3 regions of the Trichocoleus sp. ST-U1 genome follow, and region 3 is predicted to be linked to each of the others. Evidence: predicted binding sites of a transcription regulator. Region 3 holds the regulator's gene; each other region holds the start of a gene.
The links. Region 3 encodes NtcA, which controls nitrogen genes in cyanobacteria. Its sites were predicted from a motif close to TTTGTANNNNNNNNTACAAA; they were not measured.
Positions count from the first base shown of each region.

Region 1 (3,129 bases), on a different contig from region 3:
TATTCGACTTTTCTTGACGTAAAACTTGCCCTGTAGAATTGGTGCGATAGACCCAAGTTTTGTTATTGCTAGACACGACAACACGCCAACCGGGAACTAATGCTTGAGTACAAAATTCACCCGATTTCGGAAGTCCTAAACAGCCATCAGGCCAAGTTTCCTGGCTAAACTGAGTAATCTTGAGCTTTCCCGGAGCGATGCCAGTTTGACGCGACAAATCTTGACGAACAGCGTTAGCAATTCGAGGCGGTAAGCGATTAGCTTGCTTACGGTCAAGATTTTGCCCCACTTTCTGGTCTTTAACCTTAACCAGTCTGGTGATAGACTCAGAAAGTCCGGCTGGGGCAGCAAATGCGGTTTCTAACAGTGTCAGACCTGCGCCTAAAGACAAGATGCCAGTTAGAACTAAAGCGGCAAAAACCCGATCGGATTGGTGAACTGTTTTACCAGAGTTTACGGCTTTGGAGTGTTTTTTGAAAATCTGTCTCATAGAAACCTCAATAGAGTTGTTTTTGCAAGCGGAGAGCGTGTTAGGTGAGACGAGCGGCACTCCAACGCTCATCGAATGCATATAGCAGATAAAACGCTTGACGCTGCTATCGTGCGAGTTAGTTCCGCTGTTTCGTTCACCTGAATGGGTGATTTTTTACAAGTTTCAGATAGCGATTGCCAGCCAAAAAATTTAACTTCTGCAAAAACAGGTTTCTATAATCGTGTAGGCGTTTATTTATTTCAGCAAGGGAGCGATCGCGATGACTGTGTTGGTAGTCGCTACGGGAAATCCAGGCAAGCTGCGAGAGATGCAGACGTATTTAAGCGGATTTGGCTGGGAATTGACCCTGAAGCCAGAGGAACTGGAGATTGAGGAATCGGGTGACACCTTCATGGCTAACGCTTGTCTGAAGGCATCCCAGGTGGCAGAGGCGACTGGAGAGTGGGCGATCGCAGATGATTCTGGCTTGGAAGTAGACGCCTTAGAGGGCGCACCTGGTATTTATTCCGCTCGTTACGGCAAAACCGACCCCGATCGAATTGAACGCCTGTTGAATGAACTCGGCAACGAACTGAATCGGGAAGCCCAATTTGTGTGTGCGATCGCGATCGCTCGTCCCGATGGCGCGATCGCCCTGCAAGCCGAAGGAGTTTGCCGCGGCGAAATTCTCCACGCCCCTCGCGGTACGGGAGGATTCGGCTACGATCCGATTTTTTACGTTCCCAAAGAGCAAATGACCTTTGCGGAAATGACTCCTGAGTTGAAGCGTCAGTGGAGCCATCGCGGTCAAGCTTTTAAAATTCTCTTACCCCAGCTACAGACTTTAAAGACTGAGGGTTAAGTCCAGAAGTTAGAAGTCCAGTAACCAGAAATCAGAATTTTGCGATCGCCAAAAATTCTAATTTCTGATTTTTAATGACTCCTAACCTCTAACCTTGATGACTCAGTCCTCAGTCCTCAGTCCTCAGTCCTCAGTCCTCAGTCCTCAGTCCTCAGTCCTCAGTCCTGACTTAGACAGCTTCCAGATTCTTTTCCCCCGTCCGAATTCTGATGACCTGCTCTACCGGGCTGACAAAAATCTTACCATCACCGATTTCACCCGTTCGGGCAGCGGCAATGATTTTCTCAATCACCATATCAACCTGGCTGTCTTCAACAACGATCTCTACTTTAAGTTTTTGCAGAAACTCAACCGTGTACTCGGAACCGCGATAACGTTCGGTTTGGCCTTTCTGCCGCCCAAATCCTCGGACTTCAGAAACGGTCATTCCCACAATTCCCGCATTGACTAGCGCAATTTTAACTTCGTCGAGTTTAAAAGGCCGGATAATCGCTTCAACTTTTTTCAAGCTTCTAACTCCTCAGTTCGTTCTGGATTTGATCTGTACAATCAATTTGTACAACCAAAGGTACTCGTAAAGCGGCGGCTATGTTTTATCACTGCTCAAACAAAGATTTTTGTATTATATGATACATATTGCTCTTCACTCCTACCAGAGGCATCCATTGTGCCAACCCTAACTAAGGGGTTTCTCTAGATATCGCTGACTCGTTAACTAGACATCGTTGACTAGACAGTACAGTGAAGATGCGCGGGTTTGGAAATATTTTCCCCATTTGTATCAAAGCGGTTGTTCCAGGCAGATGCACCCGGTTCTTCCGACTCCTAGCAGAGTTAATCTTTCAGCCGTCAACCAGCAAGCTCAACGACTATTGTTCAAAAGCGGACGCACAATCAAAAAGCCAGTGCCAAACGCTGTCGCCACAATCAAAAAGATGACGATGATTAACCACCAGCCACTCACATCTGCGGAACGCTCTGGCTGAGTTGGGCGACGATACCGACCTTCTTCTTGTTCGATTACCAAGCTTTCTGAAAAATCAGGTAATGGTGCTGGTTCCGCTTTGGGAGGGGAAGGAGGTAGAACTTCCACTGGCGGAGCGATCGCAGCCGAACGAGGAGGACGAGGAGGCTGCGGAGGACGCCGCTTAGGTGTTGCGTTTGATCCAGTCCGAATTTCCGGTTCAATGGAGGGAGGGGGAACTTCAACTCGACTCCCGGAGGGAAACGAAGTGACTACCTGTTGTGCGTGCAAAGCTGACTGAACAACTTTTTCGATTTCTTGGCGCAGCTGTTGATTTTCTTTGGCTAACTGCTGATTTTGGGAATTCAGCGAGTCCAGCATCGCTTGCGCTGTTTGTAACTCTGCTGAGAGTTCTTTGTAAACCGAAATTGGCACTGAGGGACGGTAGGTATTCATTGGGCTTTGGGGAGTCTGCTCAGAAATATAAGCATTTTGCATTGGCGAGCGGGTCGAGGGATTAGACATCATGGATTTAGTTTAAGTTTGGTAAGGCAACAATAATGGAAAGTGAGGCGACTCTGACAGCCATTTTTTAACAAATTTGCTATTTAATCAACTAGGAATGTGCCCCAATCGATCTTTACGGTGTCATTGCTATAACCTTTGTATTCTCCGATTGTTTTAATTCTCCGATTGTAGGAGGGGAAAAAAGTGTCCCACTGGCCCTTGACCCTGACCAATGGCTAAAGCGTATTTTAGAGCAGTGGTGACATAATCTTTGGCTTTTTGAACCGCAGACCACCGATCTTTGCCCAAGGCTAGATTAGCCGT
Region 1 is NZ_JAMPJZ010000059.1:25,398-28,526, reverse strand. Features, by position in the region: gene NDA06_RS18955 (hypothetical protein) at 1-490, opposite strand, end outside; gene rdgB (RdgB/HAM1 family non-canonical purine NTP pyrophosphatase) at 753-1,334, shown strand; gene NDA06_RS18945 (P-II family nitrogen regulator) at 1,504-1,842, opposite strand; gene NDA06_RS18940 (DUF3450 domain-containing protein) at 2,197-2,826, opposite strand; gene thiD (bifunctional hydroxymethylpyrimidine kinase/phosphomethylpyrimidine kinase) at 2,980-3,129, opposite strand, start outside.
Region 1: NDA06_RS18945 (P-II family nitrogen regulator) is a predicted target of NtcA. The motif match lies at 1,951-1,970, and genes of this name have one in related genera.

Region 2 (3,129 bases), on a different contig from region 3:
TCTCCGGATAAAGGAACCGGACGCCGAGATGCGTTTGCGCCCAAATATATCGCTCCTGTCTAAAATTATCCTCTATTTAGCCAAATCCGAACAACTCATCGATCCGCTTTTCACTTTGCGACTAAGGTCGATGAAAGCCAATTTCAAGGCAGCAAACTAAGCTCTAGCAGGTTTGTGCCGGTGTACTTGGGGCACTATTTGTCTAATTTTGCCTGTCACGGAGAATTTATTCCCTGACAAAAGCTATATATTAGGCCGTCCTTTTCTATAATTAGAGATTATTTACGTTCATGCTATCGGGGTGCTTAGAGTTCAATAGTTTCAGCGAGTGAATTGAACTCACTGCAAATGTGGAAACATAAGCTTTTCACCATTTTCACCAAGGAACCAGTGTTTTGTCCCCTTGCGATGCGATCACCCCTGATATGAGCAACGACCTGGATCTGATCAAAAGCCTTAGCCCCGGTGCGATGGATCAGATCATGTTTTATCTGGCCTTTAGTGCGATGAGAACCGGCGGGCACCGACACGGAGCCTTCCTGGATGCTGCTGCCACGGCAGCAAAGTGTGCGATTTACATGACTTATTTGGAGCAGGGTCAAAATATCCGGATGACGGGGCACCTGCACCACATTGAGCCGAAGCGAGTCAAAGTCATCGTCGAGGAAGTTCGGCAAGCGCTGACCGAAGGGAAACTGCTGAAGATGCTGGGTTCCCAAGAACCTCGGTATTTAATTCAGTTTCCCTATGTTTGGATGGAGCAGTTTCCGTGGCAACCGGGGCGATCGCGCATCTATAGCACCAACCTGACCGCTGACGAAAAGCGATACCTTGAGGAAAAACTGCCAAATAATCTGCCGGATGCCCAGCTAATCAACGCTTTTCAGTTTCTAGAATTAATTGAATTTCTCCACAGTCGTTCCCAGGAAGACTTGCCAGAAGAACGCCGCATTCCTCTAAGCGAAGCATTCGCCGAACACATCAAGCGGCGCTTAATCTATTCCGGTACAGTGACGCGAATTGATTCTCCTTGGGGATTGCCCTTCTACGCCCTCACCCGTGCTTCCTACTCACCCGCTGAGGACGAAGAACGCACTTATATCATGATTGAGGATACTGCCCGCTACTTCCGACTTATGAAAGATTGGGCAGACCGACAGCTAAATGTGATGCGGATACTAGAGGAACTCGATATTCCACCGGATCGCATTGAGGCAGCCATGCAAGAACTGGATATGGTCATTCGGGATTGGGCAGATAAATATCACCGCGCCGATGGTCAGCCAGTGCTTCTACAAATGGTTTTTGGCCCTAAAGAAGAATAAAACACTTAACTTACATTTTCGTTGAGCAGGGTGGGCATTGCCCGCCCTGCTTCAGTTAGAAGCTACGTCGGTAAAATTTTTGCCTTAAATCGGGGAAAAATTAACTTAGCCTTGTGTAGGCATTGCCCCAATAGTTTGATGCTGAATGCGGGGTTCTACAAACAAATTTGAAATGAGTATTGCTGCTCAATTGACCCACATTTGTATAAAGTTTTCACTCCTCATGCAAAAACACAATCGGGATCATTCGCACACTGCATAGCCAAACAGTTTAGTGTAACAATTTTTACAAACTTACTTTTAAATCTTTTATAGGACTAATTAAGAAGATTGTAAAAATAGGCGTTATAAAACTGCATGACCGGCAAAAAGAATCTTATTGTTATCGGCAACGGTATGGTAGGACACAAGTTTCTAGAACTGATGATCGCTAAAGGAGCGACGCAGGAATGGAACTTGATCGCATTTTGCGAAGAGCCTCGTGTTGCTTACGATCGGGTTAATTTGAGTGGTTTCTTTTCAGGCAAAACTGCGGCAGATTTATCGTTAGTTCAACCGGGTTTGTACCAAGAAAATGGAGTTGAAATCCATATCGGTGATAAGGCAGTTGCGATTAACTGGGAAGAAAAAACAGTTACATCAGCGAATGGGATAACAATTGCCTATGACAAAATTGTTCTGGCAACAGGCTCCTATCCTTTTGTACCGCCAATTAAAGGGAATGATGCGAAAGGTAATTTTGTCTACCGGACAATAGATGACCTTGAGGCAATGTCATCCTATGCGAAAAATTGCCAAACTGGTGTCGTTGTTGGGGGTGGATTATTAGGTTTGGAATGTGCGAACGCTCTCAAAAATATGGGTTTAAAAACCCATGTTGTTGAGTTCGCACCCAGATTAATGCCACTACAAATTGATGATGTCGGTGGCAACATCCTTCGCAACAAGATAGAAGAACTTGGGGTTTCGATTCATACTAATAAATCTACAACGGAAATTGTCAGCATTGATGGCAAGGTTACTAAAATGACCTTTGCTGATGGTGAAGAGTTAGAGACAGATATGATTGTCTTTTCTGCGGGAATTCGCCCTCGCGATGAAATCGCGAGAGGATGTGGATTAGCAGTAGGCGATCGCGGCGGGATCGTTATCAACGATTCTTGCCAAACTTCAGATCCAAATATTTATGCCATTGGAGAATGCGCCCTCTATCAAAATCGTATCTACGGCTTAGTCGCTCCTGGCTATACAATGGCAAGCGTAGCGGCAGATATCCTGAGCAAAACAGCGACGAGCAGCTTTACCGGCGCGGATATGTCCACAAAGCTCAAATTGTTGGGAGTGGATGTTGCCAGTTTCGGGGATGCCTTTGCCAAATCTCCCGGCGCTAAAGAAATTGCCGTTACTGATACCATCCAAGGTGTTTACAAAAAACTGGTTTTAAATGAAGGTGGTAGCCATCTTTTAGGCGGAATTCTGGTAGGAGATGCTTCAGCTTACGGTACGCTGCTGCAATTTGTCCAGAATGCGATCGCCCTCCCGCCTCATCCAGAAGATTTGCTGATGCCACCCCGCGAAGGCAAGTCTGCCACAGTCGGTATGGGTGTGGAGAGTTTACCAGATACTGCCCAAATTTGCTCTTGCAATAATGTCAGCAAAGAGCAAATTTGTAGCGCTATCCAAGCAGGGAAACTCACCGATATTGCCAGTGTCAAGAAATGCACTCAAGCGGGGACAGGTTGCGGCGGTTGCGTGCCACTGGTGACAGATATCCTCAAAGCTGAGATGAAGAAAGCCGGGATAG
Region 2 is NZ_JAMPJZ010000014.1:92,177-95,305, forward strand. Features, by position in the region: gene NDA06_RS08155 (hypothetical protein) at 1-44, opposite strand, end outside; gene hetR (heterocyst differentiation master regulator HetR) at 426-1,325, shown strand; gene nirB (nitrite reductase large subunit NirB) at 1,683-3,129, shown strand, end outside.
Region 2: nirB (nitrite reductase large subunit NirB) is a predicted target of NtcA. The motif match lies at 1,599-1,618, and genes of this name have one in related genera.

Region 3 (3,129 bases):
GGTATGGTGGTCATCAATTTCCAAGTCTCCCGTCGCGGCTACATCCAAATCAATCAGGCTGTGAGAGGCGATTTGATGCAGCATATGGTCTAAAAACGGAATGCCGGTTTTGGCATTGCAAGTGCCATTCCCGTCTAATTTGACGGTGACGATGACATCCGTTTCGCCCGTCTTGCGGGGAACCCTTGCCATGCGAGGAGACAAAAGCTGTTCAATGCTTGGAGAAGGTGTAAATTGGCGATCGCGTGCCTGCATCGCAGATGCTCACTCAAGAAAATAAAGTTAAGTTTATTATCCTACGTTACTGAGCATCTGGGAGACGCGAAAGCCTTAAAAATGCAAAATTAAAAATTAAAAATTAGCAGAATCTTTGCTTTTTAATTTTTAATTTTTAATGTTTGATTCTTTTTACATCCCCATAATCTCGTATCCCGCATCGACATACAGCACCTGACCTGTAATGCCACTTGCCAAATCGCTACACAAGAAAGCAGCCGCATTTCCCACTTCTTTCTGAGTTACAGTGCGTCGCAGGGGTGCTACTTCCTCAACGTGATGGATCATATCCAGGATGCCACCTACCGCCGACGATGCCAAAGTGCGGATGGGACCTGCCGAAATTGCATTCACGCGAATATTCTGTGGACCTAATTCAGATGCCAGGTAACGGACACTCATTTCCAATCCAGACTTGGCAATTCCCATGACGTTGTAGTTGGGGATCACCTTAACGCCGCCTAGATAAGTCAGCGTGACAATGCTGCCACCTTCTGTCATCAGTGGTTTTGCTGACCCAGCAAGTTGCACCAGAGAATAGGTACTAATTTCTAGAGCTTGGGTGAAGCCAGCGCGGGTAGTGTTGCTAAAATCACCTGATAAATCTTCCTTGTTCGCAAAAGCAAGACAATGGATCAGGATGTCTAGCTTGCCCCACTTATCGCGGATGGCGTCAAATGTAGACTGAATTTGGGTCTCATTCTGGACATCGCAGGGTAAAAATAAGCTGGGGTTGAGGGGTTCTACCAACTCTGCCACTTTTTTTTCAAAGCGGCCTCGGTCGTCTGGCAGGTAAGTCACTCCTAGATTCGCACCCGCTTGGTGCAGTTGCTGAGCAATCCCCCAGGCGATCGATCGATTGTTGGCAATGCCGGTGACAAGGGCGTTTTTTCCGGTTAAATCTAGCATAAATGTCGATTTTGAAGGCAATATTAGAGGATATCCGATTTAGGGGAGTATTCAAGATCGCGATCGCCCGGAGCAAGGCTGTCTAGTACGGGTAAGGAGCGTGCCTCCTTACTCACCATGCATCCCACCCGATAGCGCAGATACTGTCAAGATATCAACATTTTCCGTCATAATCTTACTTGCCTTGAGCAGGGAGAGAACTAAAGAAGGTAGCCGGGGAAACTACTTTAAAATTTTGTATCAAATAGCACAAAAACCGCTTGGAAGTCAGTTTATCTGTGTCTAATGTCAGAAAACTCTCATAGTTGTTTTGCTATGGTTAAAGTTCCTCCGACAGAAAGTTGCAGAAGTCTGTAGGGCAGCATTTAGGAAAAAGGAAGTGGCAGTGACGCAAGATAGACCGCTAGCAGCTGTGTTCCGTCAACTGGGAGGTGGGGCGTTTCCACCCGTGGTGGAAACTTTTGAGCGGGGCAAGACGATCTTTTTCCCAGGAGACCCGGCTGAACGGGTATACTTTTTGCTCAAAGGTGCAGTAAAGCTGTCTCGCGTGTATGAAGCTGGGGAAGAAATTACCGTGGCGCTGCTGCGAGAAAACAGCGTTTTTGGAGTACTGTCCTTAATTACAGGGCATCGTTCGGATCGGTTTTATCACGCTGTAGCATTTACGCCAGTGGAGCTGCTTTCGGCACCGATCGATCAGGTAGAGCAATCGCTCAAGGATAATCCGGAGCTATCGATGTTGATGCTGCGAGGGCTTTCTTCGCGCATTTTGCAAACAGAAATGATGATTGAGACATTAGCTCACCGAGATATGGGATCGCGCTTGGTGAGTTTTCTATTGATTCTGTGCCGTGATTTTGGCGTTCCTACCGCCAATGGAATTACGATCGATCTGAAGCTTTCTCATCAAGCGATCGCAGAAGCAATCGGCTCCACCAGGGTAACTGTCACCCGCTTACTGGGAGATTTGCGGGAGGAAAAAATGATTTCTATCCACAAGAAAAAAATTACGGTACACAACCCAGTTACACTGAGTCAGCAGTTTACTTGAAAACAGCTAGAGGCTCTCGTCAGGTTGTAGGTTAGGTTGTTGGTTAAAACGGCATGGTAGCGCGAGCAGGTTATCCAGTTTTAACATTTAGTCGGGAGTTGAGTTAAAAGGTGTCAGGTTTTAAGCGGATAGTTTTCAACCTTCCAACCTTTAACCTTTCCGATTTCACCTTCGATCTTTAATTCCTGTTAACCCTTTCTCTAGCCTGCGATGCGATAGGCTGTAACTGGAATGACTGTAGCAGACAATGACCGACAGTGCGCTCTTCCTGATTTTGTCTATTTTAGTGTTGGGAAGCGTCATCGCAACGGTAGGCGATCGCATTGGCACGCGCGTGGGAAAAGCACGCCTGTCGTTGTTCAATCTGCGTCCCCGCAAAACAGCTGTTTTGGTAACGATTCTGACAGGGCTAACGATTTCTGCCTCAACACTAACAATCATCTTCGCGACCAGCGAACAATTGCGGATTGGAGTTTTTAGACTCCAAGAAGTGCAGAAAAAACTCAAGACAGCAAGTAAGGATATTGCTAAAGCGAACGAGCAGAAACGGAAAACCGAAAGCGAACTTGCTAAAACCGCCGCCCAAAAAGAGCAAGTAGAGAAGGAACTCGCTCAAGCTCGCACCCAGCAATCTGTCGCTCAGCAGCGCTTAGATGCGATTAATCGATCTTTGGCAGCTGCGCTGGCTAAACAAGGCCAGACGGAGGCGCAACTAAATCAGACTCAAAGCGAACTGACCCGGGTTGCCAGCAGCTTTCAGCAAACCCAAAAACAGCTTACATCTGTCTCAGGGCAAGCCAAGACGCTACGTTCCGAAATCCAACAACTTCAAGCAGAACGCCAAGAACTCCTCCAGCAGCGAAATCAAGTCAGAGCTGAAATTACTGAATTCA
Region 3 is NZ_JAMPJZ010000051.1:1,310-4,438, forward strand. Features, by position in the region: gene hisB (imidazoleglycerol-phosphate dehydratase HisB) at 1-255, opposite strand, end outside; gene fabI (enoyl-ACP reductase FabI) at 409-1,185, opposite strand; gene ntcA (global nitrogen regulator NtcA) at 1,565-2,236, shown strand; gene NDA06_RS17500 (DUF3084 domain-containing protein) at 2,484-3,129, shown strand, end outside.